DNA from 4 places in the Peribacillus sp. FSL E2-0218 genome. Region 3 is predicted to be linked to each of the others. Evidence: riboswitches for the same ligand, from Rfam matches in the RefSeq annotation. Region 3 holds a riboswitch; each other region holds the start of a gene.
What was found. A riboswitch is a leader RNA that binds a small molecule or an ion and turns the genes downstream of it on or off. The one in region 3 is predicted to bind thiamine pyrophosphate.
Positions count from the first base shown of each region.

Region 1 (5,760 bases), 820 kb from region 3:
TAATTGTACTTATGAAACGAAAAGATTTGATAAAAAGGAGAGTAAAATACCTCTTACATGTTCATTCGTTGTTTAACAGGTAAGGGGCAGTTTAGAGTTTGTCTACATTCCATGGCTATCATTTGAAGTCGTAGCTTGCCAGTATCCGATTTGTGATGAGCCTATATCCTTTTTCATTGGGGTGAATTTCATCACTGAAATAATCGGCTTTCTTTTTCTTTTTAAACAAATCATCGGTGGGAATGAATACCATCCTTTCGTCCTTTTTCACTACATCCTTGATTGATTGGTTATAATCCTGAATGTGCTTTTCGATCTTTCGGTTGCCAATGATCGGGTTATACAGGCCCACTACCAGGATATCGGCCTTATCATTTTCCTTTAAAAGTGTTTCCGTGATCCGTTTTAGATGCCTGATGTATTCCCGCTTGCCCTCGTCGATTTTCCGATCGTTTATTTCGGTCAAGTCGCCGCCGTTACTATTGATGAAGTCATTCGTGCCGATATAGACGATGAAAGTGTCCGCTTTATCGAGTTTTGTATGGATTCGGTAATCATCGAGCTGTTCGAGGACGCCATCCGTTTCCTGCCCTTTAATCCCATAATTCCAAAAGCTGACTTTTTGATCCGACTCAGGATTGTTTAGTTCTTCCCTTAAGCCTTTTACATAGCCTTCCCCATGCTTATCTCCCTTACCGTATGTTAAAGAATCGCCAAAAGCCATGACCCGCTGTACACGGTTCGACGCCCCAGCCTGCTGAAATTCATATACGACAAAACAAATAATGAGGACAATCATTAATAATCCAGTTAATTTTTTCATTCGTTTCTCCTTTTGTTTTATATCTAAGAAGCATTTTATATGTTACATACCCAAAAATGAGCATAAGTAACAATTAAAATGAATTGGCAGATAATGAGGAGAAGGTGTATGATAATATAAAACTTTCAGATGATTTGGTTATGTCCACAATTCACTATCAAATTATGCAATAGGAACTTCTGGATGTTAATAAAAGGAATGGATTGGAGAGTTTATGATGAACGAGTACATACAATTCAGAGAGGCTGAATTATCGGATTTGCCTAAAATTGTGGAAATTTACAATTCCACAATTGCCTCCAGAATGGTCACCGCAGATACGGACCCGATATCTGTACAATCGAGGGTTAAATGGTTTGAGGAGCATAATTCAGAAAGCAGACCGCTATATATCATTACTTTTGAAGGACAAACCGCAGGATGGATGAGCTTTCAATCTTTCTATGGAAGGCCCGCCTACAATGCTACGGCGGAAATCAGCATCTATATCGATGATTATTTCCGGGGAAAAGGAATCGGAAAGGTTTCGATTCAACAGGCGATTGAAGTAAGCCCAAAATTAGGGGTGAAGACTCTATTAGGTTTCATATTTGCTCATAATTTACCTAGCATGAAGCTTTTCTCCAAATTTGGTTTTGAAGAATGGGCGCACTTACCGCAAGTTGCCGAGCTCGATGGCGTTGAACGGGATTTGGTCATCCTTGGTAAACGTATAGAAGCATGATTATTCAAAAGCTATTGCTTTCAGCAATAGTTTTTTTGTTTACACGGAAAACTCCACCATCATGTGTATACCAGATTCACGAATTCAAGAAAACCTAGGAATTTCCTGAATATTCAGCTTTCCTATTCTTCGTTAACGCGTTTAAAAGGATATCCAATTCTTGACTAGCTTGAATCGTCAGAAGACTGTTTATACCAAAAATATTTGCCAACTCCATCATCTCTTGTCTCTTCTCTTCTATTCTTTCAGGGGTAACCTTTTTGGAAAGCAATTTATATACACCTCCCATATATTCAATATTTTTACACTTTCCATCATAATGAAACTCGTAGTTAAAATCAACTATTTTCGAGTGGTAAAAATGTGTTATTTTAGCGGTCAAATGTGACAAAACTCCTATAATATCCTTAAAATATGTATTTTTTGTGACAACAATCTTTCCATATAAAAAAGCATTCACCACTGTACACTGCGAATGCTTCCTTCTATACTTCTATATACATGATCTTTATTGAATGATCGCCTGCTTCTTGCTATGTCATCCATTCTGTAGGAGACTCGCTATCAGACCTATTTATAACGATCTTATATTCATCTTCCAATACTTTTAAAGGGGCATCATAAAGGTGCCTTTCATCAGAGGTTTTGTATACACCCTTCGCCAATAGCTCTTCTATCAGCAACGCCTTCCTCTGTTCGATCCACTTAAATACTTCTGCCATATTAATGGCTCCTTTCCTTGTCAGCTTAAAGCCTAAGCTACCTTAACAAGTTTCAATTTCACCAAATTATATATACCTTTTCTATTATGTCCTTAAACACTATTTTACAAAAATAAAAGCCTCTTCAATTAAAGAAGAGGCTGACAGGGTCCGGACGGCTCTTCTTATCTTCCAAGCGATCGCTTGTTGGATGTAGCACAGTTCCCATATGGGTCTGCTGCCGAGGTTTCATAGGGCCAAGTCCCTCCACCTCTCTGGATAAGAATTCAATTATATAAATGATGTGAACATTATCTTATCCCAATAATTCACAAAAGTCAATTGCCTCGTTCCCCTTTTTTCCACTCTCTTCCCTTTCAAAGGCGGGTTGCATTTTCTTGGCTTTCTGATATGATGGCAGTAATTACATACAATGCACACCACTAGGGGAGTCTTGTCAAGACTGAGATGGAAGTAATTTCCGGACCCTTTGAACCTGAACCGGCTCATACCGGCGGAGGAAAGTGGATGAGATCGCCCATTCCGGCTATATCCATCTGCCCCGTTCCGTTATTCAGGAACGGGGGTTTTTTATTGGCCCTAAATAATCTTTCCATATAAAGGGGGATGAACATGAAAAATATTAAAACAGAAACCTTCAGTGACAGACTTCATGCACGCGCAAAGGAAATTTGGGAAAGGAACCATTCACATCCCTTTGTCCAAGCTATCGGAACCGGAACGCTTCCTGAACATAAGTTTGCTTATTACTTGAAGCAGGACTATATCTATTTGATGGATTATTCCAAGCTTTTCGCTTTAGGTGTCATTAAAGCGCATAATGTTGAAACCATGGCAAAGTTTGCGGAAATCTTGAATGAAACGATACAGGTCGAAATGGATATCCATAGGCATTATGCCTTGGAGTTCGGAATTACTTCACAGCAATTGGAAGATACGGAACCTACTCCCACTACCCTTGCCTATTCGGGTTACATGCTGAATGCTGCTCAACATGGTACTTTGGCAGATTTAATCGCCTGTCTTCTCCCTTGTGCCTGGGATTATTATGAAATCGGTCTGCTTTTAAAAGAACGAAATGGCAAGAATTTGGATAACAACCCCTATGCAAAATGGATTGAATCCTATTCCTCCCCAGAATTCGGTGAAGCACATAAGTGGCTGATTGCTTTATTGGAGGAATTGACGGAAGGGATGCCTGAAAAAGAACTGCAGAGACTGGAAAAGCACTTCTTGGTGACCTCCCGCTACGAATATTTATTCTGGGACATGGTTCAAAATGAGCAGGATTGGCCCTTGTAGGTCGTAGACATGATGATCAACACAATCAGAAAAATGACGTTGACGGCAATGATCACAGCCATAACGACTATAACCAGTTCCTTTATATTCATCCCGGTAGGATTTGTGAAAGCTTTTCCGATTCAGCACCTGGCCAATGTCCTGACAGCTGTTTTACTCGGCCCTGCCTATGCGGTTACGCAAGCTTTCCTCGTTTCCTTGTTGAGAAATATATCTGGTACGGGATCACTTTTCGCCTTTCCTGGCAGTATGATCGGTGCACTGCTGGCTGCGTTCCTTTACCGTAAAACCAAGCGATTGACTTTCGCCTGTCTAGGGGAAGTGACGGGGACCGGCCTTCTAGGTTCGCTTGCCTGTTATCCGATCGCGGTACTCCTCTTAGGGGAAAAAGCAGCTCTTTTTGGCATTATGCCAGCTTTTATGCTTAGTTCAATGGCAGGTGCCATTTTCGCTTTCATTTTACTGAAAATATTATTGAAAAATACTTATGTGAAGGGGTTTTTCCATGAAAAAAGCATTAACCATCGCAGGCTCTGACTCAGGGGGCGGCGCAGGGATACAAGCCGATATCAAAACATTTTCTGCACATGGGATCTTCGGGATGTCCGTCATCACGGCCGTCACTGCACAAAACACAAAGGAAGTTCGTTCCGTTCAGGCGATCGACACGGATATCATCACTGATCAAATGGCTGCCGTTTTCGAAGATATACACGTCGATGCAGTAAAAATCGGCATGCTTGGTTCAAAAGAAATCGTCGAAACAGTCGCTGAAGCTCTTAATACCTACTTACCGGCCATCGTCATCCTTGACCCAGTCATGATTTCCAAAAGCGGCCACCATTTGCTGGACGGAAAAGCCGTTACTGCCCTAAAAACGAACTTGCTCCCGCTTGCAACGCTCATCACCCCTAATGTACCGGAGGCGGAGGTACTTACTGGTTTATCGATTCGAACGGAGCAAGACTTTTACAAGGCTTGTTTATCCTTGATTGAATTGGGTTCCAATGCCGTTTTACTTAAAGGGGGGCATGCAGAGGGAAACCCAAACGACCTCTTTTATGATGGAAAGAACTTTCACTGGATAAAAGGAGAAAGAATCCATACGAAAAACACTCACGGGACTGGCTGTACCCTCTCCTCCGCCATTGCATCCAACTTGGCTAATGGACAATCGCTGCAAGAGTCGATCGTGCAGGCCAAGCTGTATATCTCCGAAGCGATACGGAATAGTTTTTCAATAGGAGGGGGACATGGGCCTGTCCATCATTTTCATTCATTTTCAAAAAAAGAACGGAGTGAATCCATATGAATATAAAGTTTTCGGCAGCTGACTTGTTTGAAAAGGTAAAAGAAAGAAAACCACTTGTACACCAAATCACCAACTTTGTTACGGTCAACGATTGTGCAAATGCCACGCTTGCCATCGGTGGATCACCTGTGATGACATCCAGTCCCAAGGAAGTCGAAGCGATGGTCAAGTTGGCGGATGCACTTGTCCTGAATTTCGGTACGATTGATGAAAAATCCCTGGAAGCCATGGAGATAGCCGGTAGGACGGCAAACTCCAGAAATATCCCGGTCATTTTGGATCCTGTGGGAGTCGGCGCCACACCGTATCGAACAGAGAAAGCCAGTGAGCTTCTAAAGAAGGTCTCCTTCCAGATCATCCGCGGTAATGCGAGCGAGATTCACCGTTTGATCGGCGGCGATATCGTTACACGGGGAGTCGACTCAGAGGAACTGGCGATTAGCAATGAGGCTCTTGCTGCAGCTGCGGCAAAGGAGTTGAATAGTGTCGTCGTGGTCAGCGGGGCTATCGACGCTGTTAGTAACGGGAAGCACACATCCCTCATTGATAACGGGAACGTTCTATTAACGAATGTAACAGGCACGGGATGTATGGCCACCGCACTTATCGGCGCCTTTTCCGGAATCACGGACGACTATTATGCTGCAGCAGTTGCCGGAATCTCGACGATGAGCATTTCAGGGGAGATCGCTGCTGAAACCTTGCAAAAGCATGAAGGCACAGGAACCTTTCGGGTGCGCTTAATTGACGCAATATCAAGAATGGATAAGGAAATGTGGATGAATGAGGTGAAAATGAATGAAAAAATCACACATTGATTTAAGCCTATATTTAGTTACGGAAGAGTCGATAGATATTGTAAACTTGACCAAAATCA
Region 1 is NZ_CP150304.1:1,442,155-1,447,914, reverse strand. It holds gene MHI53_RS06940 (GDSL-type esterase/lipase family protein) at 119-823, opposite strand; gene MHI53_RS06935 (GNAT family N-acetyltransferase) at 1,041-1,547, shown strand; gene MHI53_RS06930 (aspartyl-phosphate phosphatase Spo0E family protein) at 1,642-1,929, opposite strand; gene MHI53_RS06925 (Fur-regulated basic protein FbpA) at 2,081-2,269, opposite strand; SAM riboswitch class I at 2,431-2,534, opposite strand; TPP riboswitch at 2,684-2,788, shown strand; gene tenA (thiaminase II) at 2,882-3,571, shown strand; gene thiW (energy coupling factor transporter S component ThiW) at 3,584-4,108, shown strand; gene thiD (bifunctional hydroxymethylpyrimidine kinase/phosphomethylpyrimidine kinase) at 4,077-4,883, shown strand; gene thiM (hydroxyethylthiazole kinase) at 4,880-5,701, shown strand; gene thiE (thiamine phosphate synthase) at 5,682-5,760, shown strand, end outside.
Region 1: another riboswitch for thiamine pyrophosphate. It lies ahead of tenA (thiaminase II); the one in region 3 lies ahead of tenA (thiaminase II).

Region 2 (5,760 bases), 1.4 Mb from region 3:
TCAAGAAGGTTTTTTATTGTGCTTCAGTCGAGGATGCAGAAGAAGTGGGTTTAGGGAAATCTAAGAGTATATATGAGGATTTGCAAAAGACTAAAGCAGAACGCTCACTTTCGATGATACAAATGCCATTAACTGAAGGGCAAAACAATCCAATGAAGCTTTGGAAGCAGCGATCGTAGTCTTTGGAGACTGTAGGTTATTAATTCGGGAAAAAAATCCATAGTAACGATAAAAGTCCAATTCCTCCATTTAAGTCCTGGGAATTTGGACTTTTTTTATTTACTTAGAGCATATTCGGAACTTCATGCCGTTTGTCATCCCATAGTTTCATGAACCAGAAGATGAGGCGCTCCAGCTCATGTCCGACATACTGCCGACCGCCGACCGCATATCCGTGTGTAGTGAATGCTGGCGTAAAAAATGTGCTTTTGGTAGGTTGCACAAAGGGTTTCAAATGAGCTTAAATAAATGTTTTTGGTAAGGAAAAGAAGTATTATATAATGTTAGTGACAATAGGAGGGTGTTTTAGATGGTATATAATTCGGCAGCGGAACTTTGTGAGGGGATTGAACAAGTGTATCCTTCCATTCACGTTCAATTGACGATGGAAATAGTCGATAAGAGATTGGGACCTGTAAAGGCGGAGGCAGAGATTTCCATCAAGCCCGTTAAGTCACAGGGGTATCTTGAAGTGCTGGTGGAAGAATTGGAATCGGAGCATATCTTTGCTGATGAAAATGGAAGCATCTATGGCAGCTTTGGCATTGATCAAAGCATCGAGATCTATGATGAAGTGCTGGCCGTCATTCCATTCGATGAGATAATCGGCAAGGAAAATTGGAATGAGATAGTGGATGCCTCAATCACAGAGAATAAGCTTAAGGAACAGCTCGGAAAAGCCCTAAATGATTATCAATTCAGTGATTTAAGCGGAAAATATAAATTCAGGAAAAGATGTACGATCACCGAGCTTCAATTCATAGATTGATAGATCAATGGAGAAGGCAAATGCTTTCTCTTTTTTCCTTCTCTTGATAAATTTTCTCCTTTGTTAGATAAAGTGACGGAAAGGGTAGTAAAGCAGAGAAGTCCACGGCAATATCATCAAGTCTTGCTTGGTCGAGAAATGATAGCGGGACACTTTACAGGGAATATAGAGGCAATGCATTTGTCTTGGTTATATAAAATACATACTGAATCAATCAATAAAAGAATTTGCATGATGAAGAGGAGTACATATGAAAATTGGGTTGGTAAGGCATTTTAAGGTGGCACATGAATTCCCGACCGGGAGATCCGTGTCGGCGGATGACATGAAGCAGTGGTTCATCGACTATGATGCTGCGGATATCATTTATGGATCGACTTCATTAGGTCAGGCGGAGTGGGAGGAATGCTATTGCAGCGATATGCCGAGAGCGGTCAAGACAGCGGAACATATTTTCCCTGGCACGATTCATTTTATGGAAGAACTGCGGGAAATCCCTTCCCCACCCCTAAAAGGGGAGTTGAAGCTGCCGTTCATCCTTTGGGCCATTTGGATTCGCTGCTGCTCTGTCATGAACAAGCAAACGAGAGCGGAAATAAAGCGTGCAAAGCGGAGGATCAATAAAGCATTGGACGAGATCTTTGCGAAGGGGGAAAGGGATGTCTTGATCGTGAGTCATGCCGCACTTATGGTCTTTTTAAGGAAAGAGTTGATAAGACGGGGGTTCGGCGGTCCCCAATTCAAGCTTGCCAGCAATGGAAGGCTGTATGTTTTCGAAAGGTGATGAATGAGCATTTAAGCTTCTCAACCAGGAAAGCAGAAAGTTACTGTCATTTTCCGAATAATTATTCATTTCCCCATGATTGTAGTTTATGATTGTACTAATGTAATTTTAGCGAATTCCATAATGGGGAAAGAGGTCGGATATTTTGATTAAGGCAGTTTTTTTTGATTTGGATGATACATTACTATGGGATCAGAAAAGCGTGAAAGAGGCTTTTGTTGCCACATGCGAAGCGGCTAGGGAGAAATATGATTTAAATGTCGGCGAGCTTGAAGACGCGGTGCGAAAGGAAGCGCGTGAGCTTTACTCTTCTTACGATACATATGCATTTACACAAATGATCGGAATCAACCCTTTTGAAGGACTGTGGGGAAATTTTAACGATGATCATGAGCAATTCCGGAAGATGGCGGAGATTGTACCGGCTTATCGCAGTGAAGCTTGGACGAGGGGCTTGAAGTCATTAGGTATCGATGACCCTGAATTCGGCCTTGAACTGGCAGAACGTTTTCCAGCGGAAAGGCGTAAAAAACCGTTTATCTACGAAGAGTCCTTCCAAGTTCTGGATGAATTGAAGGGGAAGTACAAATTACTTTTGCTGACGAATGGTTCACCAGAACTGCAGAATACCAAACTTGAAATCACACCGGAACTGGTCCCTTATTTTGATCGAATCGTCATCTCAGGAGCGTTTGGCCGCGGTAAACCGGATGCGTCCATTTTTGAGCATGCTTTGAAAATCATGGAGCTGGATAAAGATGAAGTATTGATGGTCGGCGATAATTTGATGACGGACATCCTCGGGGCATCGAGAGTGGGTATAAAGTCGGTCTGGATAAATCGCGAGGATAAGGAACGGACTGAGGTGGTTCCAACCTATGAAATCAAGCATTTGAAGGAGATCTTCCCTATTCTTGAGAGCCTGGAAGATTAAGTCATTGATCTCGATTGCTTAATGATTCAGGGAGCGGATGATAGAAATATTAGGACTTTAAAATGATTTACAGAATGAAACGGGTGAGATATAGTTACCCTGTGTTCGATTATATTGTTCAGACTAGGGGTGTCCAATAAACGTTGGGCTGAGAGAGAAGCGCGTAAAGCTTCTTAACCCTCAGGACCTGATCTGGTTCATACCAGCGTGGGGAAGTTAGAATCTACTAAGCAATGACGATACATGGGGTCATTTCTGTAGTCATACTAACGTCAGCCAGGTCTTGAATCGGAGATCTGGCTTTTTCGTGCGAAAATGAATTGGATTTTGTCCTTTTTAAATCAATTAAAAAGGAGAAATGAAATCATGATGGGTAATTCAGTAAACGACTTGAACGTTTCGATTATGTCCAGTTTTGCAGGAAGTAAAAAAGTGTATGTAGAGGGATCCAGACCGGATATTAAAGTACCAATGCGTGAAATTACGCTAAGTCCGACTACCGGGACCTTCGGTGAGGAGGGAAATCCGCCTTTACGGGTGTATGACACGAGCGGTCCCTATACGGATACGGCATATCCGGTGGATATTCATAAAGGCCTCGACCCGATCAGACGCAGCTGGGTCCTGGAGCGTGAAGACGTCGAGGCCTATGATGGACGGGAAATAAAACCCGAGGATAATGGATACAAAAAAACAGGGTCACAATCCAATGCCGATATCTTTCCAGGATTGAAACGGAATCCGTTACGGGCGAAGGTGGGGAAAAATATTACCCAGCTCCATTATGCACGCAAAGGCCTCATTACACCTGAAATGGAGTTCATCGCGATTAGGGAAAATGTCGACCCCGAGTTCGTGAGAGAAGAGGTAGCGAGCGGAAGGGCGATCATTCCTGCAAATATTAACCACCCTGAAAGCGAGCCGATGATCATCGGACGTAATTTTCACGTGAAAATAAATGCCAATATTGGAAACTCGGCCGTCAGCTCATCGATTGAAGCCGAGGTGGAGAAAATGACTTGGGCGACCAGGTGGGGAGCAGACAACATCATGGACCTTTCCACAGGGAAGAATATCCATACGACACGGGAATGGATCATCAGGAATTCGCCGGTGCCAGTTGGAACGGTCCCGATCTATCAAGCGTTGGAAAAAGTGAATGGAATTGCAGAAGACTTAAATTGGGAGGTCTTTCGGGACACGTTAATCGAGCAGGCTGAGCAGGGAGTCGATTACTTCACCATACATGCTGGTGTGCTTTTGCGGTATATCCCCCTAACGGCAAAGCGGGTAACGGGGATCGTATCCAGAGGCGGGTCGATCATGGCTCGATGGTGCCTGGCCCATCACAAAGAAAGCTTTCTCTATACTCATTTTGAAGAGATTTGTAAAATCATGAAGGCATATGATATCTCATTCTCATTGGGAGACGGGCTTCGTCCCGGATCGATTGCAGATGCGAACGATGAAGCACAATTTGCAGAATTGGAAACATTGGGGGAATTGACGAAGATCGCTTGGAAGCATGATGTTCAAGTCATGGTGGAAGGTCCTGGACATGTGCCGATGCATTTGATCAAGGAAAACATGGATAAGCAGCTGGAAGTGTGTCAAGAAGCCCCGTTCTATACTTTAGGGCCTTTGACAACAGACATAGCTCCTGGCTACGATCACATTACATCGGCGATTGGTGCTGCAATGATTGGCTGGTTTGGAACGGCCATGCTCTGTTACGTAACACCTAAAGAGCATCTGGGCCTTCCGAACAAGGAAGATGTTCGAGTCGGTGTCATTACTTACAAAATTGCCGCCCACGCAGCTGACCTTGCAAAGGGCCATCCGCATGCACGAAAACGTGACGATGCCCTCTCCAAGGCTAGGTTCGAATTTCGGTGGAGAGATCAATTCAACCTTTCCCTCGATCCCGAAAGAGCTGTCGAATACCATGATGAAACTCTGCCGGCTGAAGGTGCCAAAACGGCACACTTCTGCTCCATGTGCGGACCTAAATTCTGCAGTATGAGAATTTCTCAGGACATACGTGATTTAGCGAAAGAAAAGGGGCTCGGTTTTGAAACCGTAATTGGCGAAGGACTAAAAGAAAAAGCGAATGAGTTCAGGAAAACGGATGGAACCATCTATCAATGATTGGTGAGAGGCAGAATTCGCTGAATCGGGTCATCCAAATAAAAGGTGAAATGAAAGTACTGGAAGCAAAATTGGAGCAACTGAAGAAAGAGCTGAACATGCTTCGGGAAAATTGCACGCATGAATTTGAAAAAAAAGACTATATACAAAAATGCATAAAATGTCACTTAATCGAAAGTCTGCATTGGTAGAGATTATTCATTGGGAAAGGAAAAGGGATAGGACCAGTCCTATCCCTATCTTTATTATTGTTTCATCTGATTGATTTCCTGGATGCACTCCTGGACGAGGGTCACTGCCTGACTCATGGTCGCACCTCCGCCGAATGCCGCTGTAACACCAACGGCTTCAAGGATTTCCTGTTCCGAACAGCCTTGATCCAGGCACCCTTTAGTATGATAGATGATGCAGTATTCATCTTGTGAGTACAAACTGATTCCCAATGCGATAAGCTGTTTTTCCTTTTTGGTCAATTGACCTTCTTTAAAGCACTCTTCCGTAAAGGAATTGAATTTCTCGGCAAGGTCGGGCATTTTCTCCGTAAAGGCACCAATTCCAGCCTTATAATCATGAAGAGCATTTTCAGTAGAATTCTTTGCTTCAAATTCCATTTTCCATTCAGCTCCATCCTAAGTTTAATTCATCAAAAATTAGTATGAGCCAAATGGAGCCTGATTAATCAAGAAACATCGGAGTTTATTATTGATCTTTTTGTCGCTAAATGGCAATTGATTCCTTCGGACGGGCAGCTTTGAACCATTGGCAGCAAAGGATGCAGATAAGCACAAGGTCAACGGCATCACCTGCATAGTACATTAACATTCCGCCACTCTCTGCCTGTTCCTTCATGACTCCGCTAGGTGGATGGGCATATATGTATTTAGAAAGGATATCATGTCCGGCCAA
Region 2 is NZ_CP150304.1:844,671-850,430, forward strand. It holds gene MHI53_RS04085 (nucleoside deaminase) at 1-179, shown strand, start outside; gene MHI53_RS04090 (hypothetical protein) at 530-988, shown strand; gene MHI53_RS04095 (histidine phosphatase family protein) at 1,239-1,772, shown strand; gene MHI53_RS04100 (HAD family hydrolase) at 1,918-2,706, shown strand; TPP riboswitch at 2,822-2,937, shown strand; gene thiC (phosphomethylpyrimidine synthase ThiC) at 3,073-4,854, shown strand; gene MHI53_RS04110 (carboxymuconolactone decarboxylase family protein) at 5,100-5,465, opposite strand; gene MHI53_RS04115 (cytochrome c oxidase assembly protein) at 5,572-5,760, opposite strand, start outside.
Region 2: another riboswitch for thiamine pyrophosphate. It lies ahead of thiC (phosphomethylpyrimidine synthase ThiC); the one in region 3 lies ahead of tenA (thiaminase II).

Region 3 (5,760 bases):
ATGTAATTTTCCAGTTTTTCTTTGGAATGCTCCATAAAATTCTGTAAATAAAGTAATTCAGATTTTAATAAGCCGAAGAAGTTTTCCATCACAGTGATGTCGAGACAATTTCCCTTCCGAGACATACATTGTGTAATCCCGTATGTCTTCAAGGTATGTGAATTTGATTTCATCTGGTAATGCCAGACTTGATCCGAATGAAGGATGCGTGAATCTTCCAATTCCAATCGCATAAGGACCTGGTCTACCATCTGGGAGACTAAAGGTTAAATTGGACTTGATTGGATATTGCAGGCGATGATTTCTCCAATTAAATCCAGAGAATACACCAATGGATTTAGCTATCCTTTTAACCCTCTCTGTACCTTGAAAATATCTTTGTACAGCTTGTATTTAATGTTGTGGTGTGAATTTGGCCATAAAGAAACTGCACCTCCAATAGATAGACGTTTTTTTCTAACAATTGGGGTGCAGATCAGATACCTGCCTGCGTTTTTTTGAAAATTATGGTACGATTTGTTTATTAATAAGTCGGAGGGGTGGAAGATGCTTCAGGAAAATATCAACATTAAATTCATCGCGGAGAAGGCGAATGTTTCCATCGCTACCGTATCAAACGTGATCAATTCCAAGGGCAGGGTATCAGTGGAAACAGCCCTTCGTGTGAAAGAGGTCATCGACAGTTATCAATATAGCGGGAACCTGGCTGCCAAAAATCTTCGGACAAGGAAGTCCTACCTATTTGGAGTGGTCGTTTCTCTTTTACAGCCGGAAGGTAGGATTAAGAATAACCTGTTTTATTGGGAGTTGGTCTCAGGGATTGAATCAAAGGCAAGGGAAAAATCATTTGATATTGTCCTTAAGGGAATCGAATCCCCCGAAGAACTGACAACCTTTATAACTCAAAGGAACCTGGATGGACTGATTCTTGTAGGTGCGAAATCGGATTCGCCAGTTGTAGCAAAAGTGAAAGAGCTGGATCTTCCGATTGTGTTTTTGGACAGCTACTTGGATGAGTCGGCTCCTTTTCAAGTAGGGATTGATGACGCATTCGGCGGACGCGTCGCAACCGAGCATTTGTTATCACTTGGTCATCAGCGCATAGCCCTCATCACTGGGGACTTGGAGCCGGACTCTGTGAACGGACGGCGGTTTCGTGGATACCGATCTGCGCTTCAGGAAAATCGCAGCTTTGACCAAAATCTCATATTCGAATCAGACACGTCCGCTCAAGGCGGTTTTGAAGCGACTGAAAAGATAATAACAGAAACAAATGCCACTGCCATCCTTTCTTTTTCAGACGTGTCCGCCTTAGGGGTGTACAAATGCCTGAACGAAAAAGGTTGTAAAATTCCTGACGATTATTCTGTAGTAGGGTTTGATGGATCTTACTTTTCTACTTTTATGACGCCGACTTTAGCAACAGTCAAACAGGATGTAGGGGAAAAAGGTGAAAAAGCCGTAGATTTACTCTTTTTACAAATAGAAGATGCAAATCGTCTCAAACAACAATCGCGAATTTCGCTACCTGTTACATTTATGGTAGGGAGTAGCACAGCTCCTCCTAGATCAACACGCCGCTGATCTGTTGGAGGGGCCCTATCTTATCCGCTTTGATTCCTTTTCCATGAGCTCTAAAAAAAAATCAGCAATAAGGCTGGATGTTGCCATACCTCTTTATTTCATGATAATCAAGGAAATTGACAAAAACGGCCACCACCGAGGAAATGATTGATACACAGATTGATTTAAGAAGAAACTACAAAAATCGTGTCATGAAAAAATGAAGCTTTGGAAAGATGATCATATCAAAAATATTGATTAAAGTTAGATGGTGCAAATACACCCAGCAGCTAATAAAGATACTATCGCTAAACCAGCTCCAAAAATCATTGAATTAACAAAAATATCTTTAAGTGCCATAATAGTCCAAATTGACGAGTAATCCGCCAACCTTGGCAAACTAGCAATCCAACCTTATAAGGTATCGGCCAGAAAACTTTTCTAATCTGTTTGACAATTTAATTTATCGTGTTAATATAAAGGCAACTGCATGATATATACAATTTGTACCACTAGGGGTGCTTTATTGGTAAAAGCTATTTTACCTGAGAAGCTGAGATTAAAGTATGACTTTAAGACCCTTAGAACCTGATCTGGTTTATACCAGCGTAGGGAAGTGGGGGCTGGAACAATACGTTTTTGTATTATTTCAAGTAAAACCACTTTCTTACGTCAAAGAAAGTGGTTTTTTATTTGCCAAAAAAAAGGAGGTTCTTTCACGGTTCAGTCTTTAAAAAAATAAAAATTTGGAGGAAATGATGATGAAGTTTTCAGAGGAAATTCGGCAGGAAGTGGATCATATTTGGGAAGCGAGTTTTAATCACCCATTTGTTAAAGGAATAGGTGATGGTACATTACGTTTGGAATGTTTTCGTTTTTATGTTTTGCAAGATGCTTATTATTTATCACATTTTGCTAGAGTTCAAGCATTAGGGGCAGTCAAAGCTCCAGATTTACATACAACCAGCAGGCTTGCCGGCCATGCACAAGGTACATATGAAGCGGAGTTGAAGCTTCATGAGAATTTTTCTGAGAGATTAGGAATCACAAAAGAAGAAAGGGATGATTTCAAGCCTGCACCGACTGCTTATGCCTATACTTCCCATATGTATCGTGCGGCTTATTCGGGACATTTAGGAGATGTTATTGCAGCGATCCTGCCGTGTTATTGGCTGTATTATGAAATAGGTGAAAAGCTGCAGGGGTGCATACCCGATGAGCCGATTTATCAAGAATGGATAGCGGCGTACGGTGGAGAGTGGTTCCGCACCTTGGTGGAAGAACAAATTGCGAGGCTTGATGAGATTGCTGAAAAAGTAACGGATGCAGATAGAGAACGGATGAAAGAGCATTTTATCCTTAGCAGCCAGTATGAATATTCATTTTGGGAAATGGCTTACGATTTGGAAACATGGCCGGTGCATAAGGAAACACTAGAAGTGTAAAGGAGATTAATAACCATGAAAAAAGGGTTGAAATTAACGGATGTTTTAGTCACGATCGTGATTGCTGTAGCATTTGGGATCATCTATATCCTCTGGGGTTCGATTTATTATTTCGCTAAACCATTGGGGTTACATGTAGATCAACTTATTTATGGAATGTGGTTTATTGCTGGTCCCGTAGCCTTTTTAATTTTACGGAAACCGGGTGTGGCACTTCTGGCGGAGATAGCTGCAGCTTCCGGTGAATTCTTTCTAGGTTCGCCATGGGGGCTGACCGTCCTCTTATATGGGGTCGTGCAAGGGTTGTTCGCGGAGCTGGTGTTCATGGTGTTCAGATATAAAAAATTCAATATGTCAGTGGCTGTATTAGCGGCGATCGCTTCTTGTTTGGGTTCAGTCTTCATGGATTTTGCATATGGGGAAATTGGAGCGCTCTCTACCTGGAATCTATCGTTATTCATGATAGCGAGGTTCATAGGTTCCGTTTTCTTTGCCGGTGTGACTGCTTACTACTTAGTTAAGGTTTTAGAAACAACAGGGGTAACGAATCTTGTACGTCCAGTTTCTAGTAAAGATTATGCAGAGCTGGATCAAAAGTAGAGGTTGATGTGTATGGAACAAATCGTTTCTGTTGAGAAGTTAAGAATGAAATTTCCTGGTGATGAGTCCATGATCTTCAAGGATCTATCGATCTCATTTGGGAAAGGTGAAAAAGTGTTATTGTTGGGACCATCAGGATGTGGAAAGTCGACCCTTTTACAAGTGTTAAGTGGATTGATTCCGAATTCCATTGAAGTGCCGTTGAAAGCGGGAAAATTGAAGTGTCCTTCCTCATGGGGATATGTTTTTCAAGATCCTGATAGTCAGTTTTGCATGCCATTTGCCGATGAGGAAGTTGCTTTCGTTCTCGAGAATCTTTCCGTCCCTAAGCAAGAAATGAAAGAGAAGATCCAACATCACCTTCATCAAGTTGGATTGAACTTAAGAGCTATTCATACAAGTATTGATACATTATCAGGCGGCATGAAACAGCGTCTGGCAATCGCTTCAGTACTGGCCCTTGAACCAGAAGTTCTGTTTTTAGATGAACCGACTGCCATGCTCGATCCGGAAGGAACAAAAGAAATGTGGGAATTATTGAAGGAAGTCGGTAGAGGTAAAACGGTTATTGTAGTGGAACATAAAACTGACCATGTTTTAGAATTCATTGATCGAATCGTGCTTTTTAATGATGAAGGTCAAATTATTGCTGATGGCCCAAAAGACACCATTCTTTCACGGTATAAAAATGAAATGAAAGAACATGGGATATGGTTCCCTGGTGTTTGGGATGAGTATGTTAAGAATCATGCACCTGTTCGTAAACAACCACTCACGGATGATGTTCCTCTTATGCAAGTCCGAGATTTTAGCGGTTTTCGGAATAAAGAAGAGAAAATCAAGGTTGATGAGCTCGAGGTCACTTCAGGGGAATGGATTGTAATCAGGGGAGAAAATGGAGCGGGTAAGAGTACTCTTTTGCATGCACTGATGCAATTCATTAAAACGAGTGGTATCTATGATTTAATGGGGACCTCCATTAAAAGAGTGAAAAACCCAATTGATCATATGACGTTTGTGTTTCAAAATCCTGAGTTTCAGTTCGTTGCAAATACGGTATATGAAGAAATTGCTTATTCATTGCGGATAGATAAAAGGCCGCAACAAGAAATAGATGAGAGAGTCCGTTCATTGCTTAAAGTGTTCCGCCTTGAGGCACATCGGGATAAACATCCATTTCAATTATCAATGGGTCAAAAACGTCGCTTAAGTGTAGCCGCTTCAATCGTTAAAGACAAGAAAATCATTCTCTTGGATGAGCCTACCTTTGGTCAAGATTCGAAGAATACCTTTGCTCTACTGGAATGGCTTGAGGTATATCGAAGCCGCGGCGTAACCGTAATCATGGTTACGCATGACGATCATATTTCAAAAAACTTCGCAACGAGGATCTTGACGGTTCAGGATGGGAACGTAATAAGTGATGAAAAAGTCATCCAGCCAGGATGTATGGAAACCGAAGTTTCTCAATATAAAAGGAGTGTCATGTAGATGACCGTTACAAATGCAGAAACATGGCTCTATAAGATTAATCCAAGTCTTAAACTTTTCGTATTGATGGTGTTATGCATAGTGGCATTATTCATCGATGATCTGAATTATATGATCAATGTCACCATGGGTGTTTTACTCATATTTTTGTGTTTTACCGGGCATTCGATAAAACGTATCATACTCTTGTCTATCCCTTTTGGTTTCATTTTCATATCCACTTCTCTAGCGATGATTTTTTTTGGTAAAGGGAAGACACTTTGGTTTGAATGGGGCCTTATATCAATTACAGAAGAAAGTTTCATGAGAGGATTACTTGTAGGCTTTCGAGCTTTGCTTTTTGCAGCACTCGGTTTAACGTTTTCCTTAACGACGCGACCTGTGAACTTGTTTTATTCGTTAATGCAGCAAGTTAAGCTTAAACCAAAATATGCTTATAGTTTCATGGCTGCATTAAGGCTTATTCCGATCATGATGCAGGAGTTTCAAACGATACGAAACGCGATGAAGGTACGCGGTTTTGAAAGAGGAACAGGAGTTAAATCGATCTATTTCAAAATGAAAGCCTATTCCATTCCGCTGTTATCCGGAAGCATTAGAAGAGCTCACAGAATTGCCGTTGCAATGGAGGCGAAGCGATTTACAGATACGAGGGATCGAA
Region 3 is NZ_CP150304.1:2,265,111-2,270,870, forward strand. It holds gene MHI53_RS10960 (LacI family DNA-binding transcriptional regulator) at 547-1,584, shown strand; TPP riboswitch at 2,068-2,195, shown strand; gene tenA (thiaminase II) at 2,325-3,008, shown strand; gene MHI53_RS10970 (ECF transporter S component) at 3,024-3,608, shown strand; gene MHI53_RS10975 (ATP-binding cassette domain-containing protein) at 3,621-5,099, shown strand; gene MHI53_RS10980 (energy-coupling factor transporter transmembrane component T) at 5,100-5,760, shown strand, end outside.

Region 4 (5,760 bases), 1.4 Mb from region 3:
GAATATGGGAATCACTTGTGCGGGCGGTTCAGATGCACCGATCGAGCCACTGAATCCAATTTTGGGGATCCATGCTGCTGTCACGAGAGCGAAAATCGATGGTGATGATGCGGGGTATGGCTTGGCTGAAAGGCTTACCGTTTTTGAGGCATTTTCTCTATATACGAAAGGGAGTGCCGCGGCTATAGGCCAGGGAAAGCGGCGCGGTATGATCTTCAAAGGGTATGATGCCGACTTTACCGTATTTGATTTGGATGTCTTTGCAGTGAAGCCTGATGATCTCCTAACAGCTCAAGCGGTCATGACGGTCATTGATGGCAGGATCATGTATGATGAAAATAACAGTTGCAAAACGAGTCATCGGAATGCAGAATAGGTAGATGGTTTTAAAAGATCAAGGAATGAATGGAAAGAAGGCAGGTTATGAAAGTGAATGAACAAAAAGAAGGAGCGATCTATGCCGCTCTTTCTTATATGATGTGGGGAATTGTTCCGGTGTACTGGAAATTCCTCCAGGGGGTCGGTGCAACAGAGATACTGGCGCAAAGGGTATTATGGTCTTTCGTCTTCATGCTGGTATTATTGATGTTCATGAAAAAATGGCAAGCGTTTCTTGACTATGTCAAGAATATAGTTCGTAACCCTAAACTCTTTATAGCTTTACTTACAGCGTCACTGCTCGTTACAGCTAACTGGGGAGTATTCATCTGGGCCGTTAACTCCGGCCGGATTCTCGACACCAGCCTTGGCTATTATATCAATCCGCTAGTCAGCGTCCTCTTGGGCGTGATCGTCTTAAAGGAAAAATTGAGCGGAGCGCAAATCATGTCGTTCGCGCTTGCCGGAATCGGTGTTTTGATCCTTGGGATTCATTTTGGCACCATTCCCTGGGTCTCCCTTGTCTTGGCGATGACCTTTGGATTGTATGGATTGGCGAAAAAAATGATCAAGGCCGAATCGGCGATCGGGCTGACGCTAGAAACGATGATGGTGACGCCCCTCGCCCTTGGTTACCTGATATACTTATCGGCCCAGGCAGACATGAAATTCTTTACAGCGGGGAGCACAGGCTTGCTGTTGGTTGGCGGCGGGATCGTCACGGCGCTACCTCTTTTATATTTTGCAAAAGGAGCAGAAAAGATCCCGCTTTCGATGCTTGGCATTTTTCAATATATCGCTCCGACCTTATCTTTACTGATCGGTGTATTCGTCTATCATGAAAGTTTTACGAAAGCACATCTTTTAGCCTTTTTGTTCATATGGTCAGCTTTGGCCGTTTATACGCTCTCCATCACGAAATGGGGGCAGGCAAGCGCCCGCAGGTTCAAAGGCAAGAGGAATATGGGTGCATGAATGAAAAAGATGCTTGGCGGAGCTTTTCCTCCAAGCATTTTTTTATGCAGGGCCATGCATCAGGATAGGTGAAACGTCGAACCTATTTCAGAAACGATCAAATCAGGGAGGCTCTCGAGTCGGGGGACCTGTTCTTTGCGGATGGGATAGGGTTGGACCGTGTCAAAATAATAGGAACTGTCAAGGCTAACGATATGGTCTGTCAGGTAGGCCGATATGGTTGCATTCGATTTTCTATTATCGTTTAACTCATCAATGATTCCTTTAGAATTGGTAATGCCGATCCCGTGGCCAAAAAAGAGATTTTTCCCTAATAATATCGCATTTTCCCCTTGCCATTCAGGCGTTTTTTCATCATGTTCCGGGTTTTTGAAATACACGCAGTCCCCTGGTAAATAATCGGTGCCGCGGTGAACGAGCAGGATCATATTCGTTGGGGGATGCCAGTCATATAGCACGAGGTCTGAAAAAAGATAGTCAAACTTCCGCGGGCCGATTACATCCATGATCCCCATTAAGAACGTGACGACTATTGCTGTCCCGCATTCGAAAGCATATAGCGTTCCACTTTGGAAAATATCTGCAATGGCAACATGGGGGGGAATTCCTGGCTGGAGGGTGAAGGTGCCATCCTTTGCGAGGTGCCAATATCGTTGATTTGTTTCCGATTCATCGAGTGTAGCAAATTCTGCACCGCTTTTATCTAATGAAATGGCTGCCTCCATGACTCGAAGCCTCAATTGAATGTCGAAATTAAGTTCCTCCAAGTTCCGGTATTCAAAAACGGTCGCATATCCCGCCAGCAATTGTAGCAGTTCCAGCGCCTTGGCAGATGGTATACCTGGCTGGAGTTGACTGATATCTAACCATTTGTGATTAATCTTGATCATGATCATATCCACCTTTTGCTTATGAGTTATGAATCTGGTACATGGAAATGTCTGCAGGTCATGGTCATTATATGATTATCCGCATGGAAGTGATTATGTGAAGGAGGAAAAGTGCCGGTAATGAAGCGTGTTTCGGATGGCAGGTGTAGGGGATTTTTTAACGGAAGCAAATTAGTTTTCCCTTTTCGCGATGAATTGATATAATGATAGAGAAAAGTCCATATGTGCGAGAAATGTAGGGGAGCCAGTAATGCTGGCTGAGATTGCGTCCTTTAGATGCTGACTCTTTGAACCTGATCTGGATGGTGCCAGCGGAGGGAACATATTATGACAGATTTTCCGTTTTGTATGTTAACGTCCGAATTCATCTTCGGGCGTTTTTTGTTTTATGATTGGCAAAATGCACCTGGCGCCCTTAATATTCCTGCATGTGGATCTTATACGATGAGTAGGAGGATACCCGCTTGAATAAATTTTTGCCATTGCTGACTTCGTTGTTCCTTTTAGCTGGATGTGGCGCCGGCGGAACGAACGAAAAAGATGAAGCAACAAAAAAGGAAGATAATGAAGGAATGAAAAAAGTATCGGTCGTTCTCGATTGGACACCGAATACAAACCATACAGGATTGTATGTAGCCAAGGAAAAGGGGTATTTTAAAGAACAAGGATTGGATGTCGATATCATCATGCCAGGTGAAGCCGGTGCGGATAAGCTGGTGGCCTCCGGGAAATCAGAATTTGGCGTAAGCTACCAGGAAGGCATTACCCAGGCCCGCGTCCAAGGTGTGCCGATCGTTTCACTGGCTGCAGTCATCCAGCATAATACCTCTGGATTCGCATCTCCAGCGGATAAAAACATTAAATCCCCTAAGGATTTTGAAGGGAAAACATATGGTGGCTGGGGGTCACCGGTAGAAAAGGCCATCATGGATTCGCTCATGAAAAAAGTAAATGCGGATGTAAATAAAGTCGATATCGTCAATACAGGGGATGCTGATTTTTTCACCTCAGTTAAAAGGGATGTAGACTTCGCCTGGATTTATTATGGGTGGACAGGTGTCGAGGCCGAGCTGAGAAATGAAAAGCTGAATATGATTTACTTGACCGATTACTCGGATAAGCTCGATTACTATACGCCTGTTCTGACAACGAACGAAAAGCTGATCAAAGAAGATCCAGAAACGGTTAAGGCATTCGTTCATGCAGCTTCTGAAGGGTATCAGTTTGCGATTGATGATCCCGATGCGGCAGCGGACATTTTAATGAAGGCCGCTCCGGACCTGGATGCCAAACTAGTGAGGAAGAGCCAGGCGTGGCTTGCGGATAAATATCAGGATGATGCTCCGCGCTGGGGTGAACAAAAGCTTGATATATGGAAGAATTACAGTGATTGGATGAGAGAAAATAAGCTTCTTGAAGGTGATTTTAAACCTGAAGAGGCGTTTACCAACGAATTTTTACCTAATTAGGAGGAAAAAAAATGGCCAGTTCTTTAATCAGTATACAAATTATTCCTAAAGGTGAAAATGTCATTCCTTTAGTCGATGAAGCAATCAAGATCATAGATGAATCAGGTGTCAAATACGAGGTTCACCCCCTGGAAACAACCATGGAGGGCGAGCTTTCCCAGCTATTTGCGGTGATAGAAAAAATGAATCAAAGAATGATTGAACTAGGTTCGCCGAATGTCATTTCCCAAGTCAAAATATTATATCAGCCGAGCGGGATCACGATGGATACGTTGACGGAGAAGTATCGGGCATGATCGGAAGAAGGATTTGGAAGAAGGGGGCTCCCTTCTTTCTTTTAGTATTGCTGCTGATCGCATGGGAGTCAGCGACAGCGATATTGAAAATCGAAAAATGGCTGCTTCCTGCTCCATCTGCCATTTTCATTGAAGGAATCGAGTCTTTTCATAATCTATTGGGACACCTATTATCAACGACCGAGCTTGCGATATCCGGTTTTTTAATTGGAAGCTGTATCGGCTTATTGATTGCTGCGGCCTTACATCTGTTTTCAGGTGTGAAAGATGCCGTCTATCCCTTGCTCATTTTGTCACAGAATATTCCCATCATCGTGCTGGCACCGCTTTTAGTGATCTGGTTTGGCTTTGGGATGCTGCCTAAGCTCATCGTCATTTCGCTTGTATGCTTTTTTCCGGTTGCCGTTGCCTCATTGGATGGCCTGCGCCAGACACCGTATGAACTCAAGCATTATTTTAAGATGATGGGAGCGGGAAACAGACAGTTGTTTTGGAAGCTCGAACTTCCCCACTCGATTCCGTCCATTTTCTCCGGCCTCAAAATCTCGGCGACCTATAGTGTAATGGGTGCAGTCATTTCGGAGTGGCTCGGGGCGAAATCCGGGATTGGCGTATATATGACACTCGCCTCCTCGGCGTTCAGGACCGATCGGGTGTTTGTAGCCATTTTCATCATTATGGGAATGAGCCTGCTCTTTTTTGGAATCATCACCCTACTGGAGAGGTACCTTGTTTCATGGAAGCGGAAGGAGGATGAAAAGCATGCATCTGGAAATTAAAGACGTTTCCTATTCCTTTGATGGTAAACAGAATATTTTAGAGAAGCTGAATGTTCATGTGGGGGAAGGGGAATTCGTCACGATCCTTGGACCATCCGGCAGTGGAAAAAGTACATTGTTTCACTTGACCGGCGGCATTTTGAAGCCGGACCATGGCGACATTTTACTCGACGGAAAGAAAATAAATGGCTTAAAAGGCCATATAAGCTATATGCCCCAACAGCCCTCGCTATTACCTTGGAGAACGGTTATGGAAAATGTCCTGCTAGGAAGTGAACTTGCCGGGGTTAAAGACAAAAAAAGAGCCAAGGCCTTGTTGATCAAAGCAGGGTTGGGAGAGTATGAACAAGCATATCCGCACGAATTATCCGGCGGCATGAAGCAAAGGGCCGCATTTATCCGAAGCATCTTGAGCCCTCAGGATTTAATGTGCCTTGACGAACCCTTTTCCGCTTTGGATGAACTGACTAGGGTGCAGATGCAAAAATGGCTGATGTCATTTTGGGAGGAATATCGGCGGTCGGTGCTTTTCGTTACACATAGCATCGATGAAGCGGTGTTCCTTTCCGATAGGATATACGTGTTATCATCCAAACCGGCATCTGTCATCAAGGAGGTTGTCGTTCCATTTTCAAGGCCAAGGAGGGAAGAACAGCTTCTCAGTGATGAATTCTTTCAGTTGAAACGGGAATTATATGCCGCACTGAAGCCAACCTTCACTACATAAGCCAAGGAGGGTATGAAGCATGAAAATCATCGACAGCCATATCCATTTTGATCAATATGATGGAAGGGGGCAGGAGCAAATACTCGCGGATATGGAAAAGGTGCAGGTGGAGTCACTGCTGACGGTTTCCATGGATTTGGAATCTTCCATCATAAATGACCAGCTATCACGCAAAGATTCACGAATTAAGCCAGCCTTCGGGTTTCATCCCGAACAGCCCCTTCCTAGTGAACAGGAAATGATGGA
Region 4 is NZ_CP150304.1:3,687,551-3,693,310, reverse strand. It holds gene MHI53_RS17785 (amidohydrolase) at 1-376, shown strand, start outside; gene rarD (EamA family transporter RarD) at 424-1,353, shown strand; gene MHI53_RS17775 (protein-glutamine gamma-glutamyltransferase) at 1,413-2,243, opposite strand; TPP riboswitch at 2,471-2,580, shown strand; gene MHI53_RS17770 (ABC transporter substrate-binding protein) at 2,708-3,712, shown strand; gene MHI53_RS17765 (thiamine-binding protein) at 3,724-4,008, shown strand; gene MHI53_RS17760 (ABC transporter permease) at 4,005-4,787, shown strand; gene MHI53_RS17755 (ABC transporter ATP-binding protein) at 4,762-5,514, shown strand; gene MHI53_RS17750 (TatD family hydrolase) at 5,534-5,760, shown strand, end outside.
Region 4: another riboswitch for thiamine pyrophosphate. It lies ahead of MHI53_RS17770 (ABC transporter substrate-binding protein); the one in region 3 lies ahead of tenA (thiaminase II).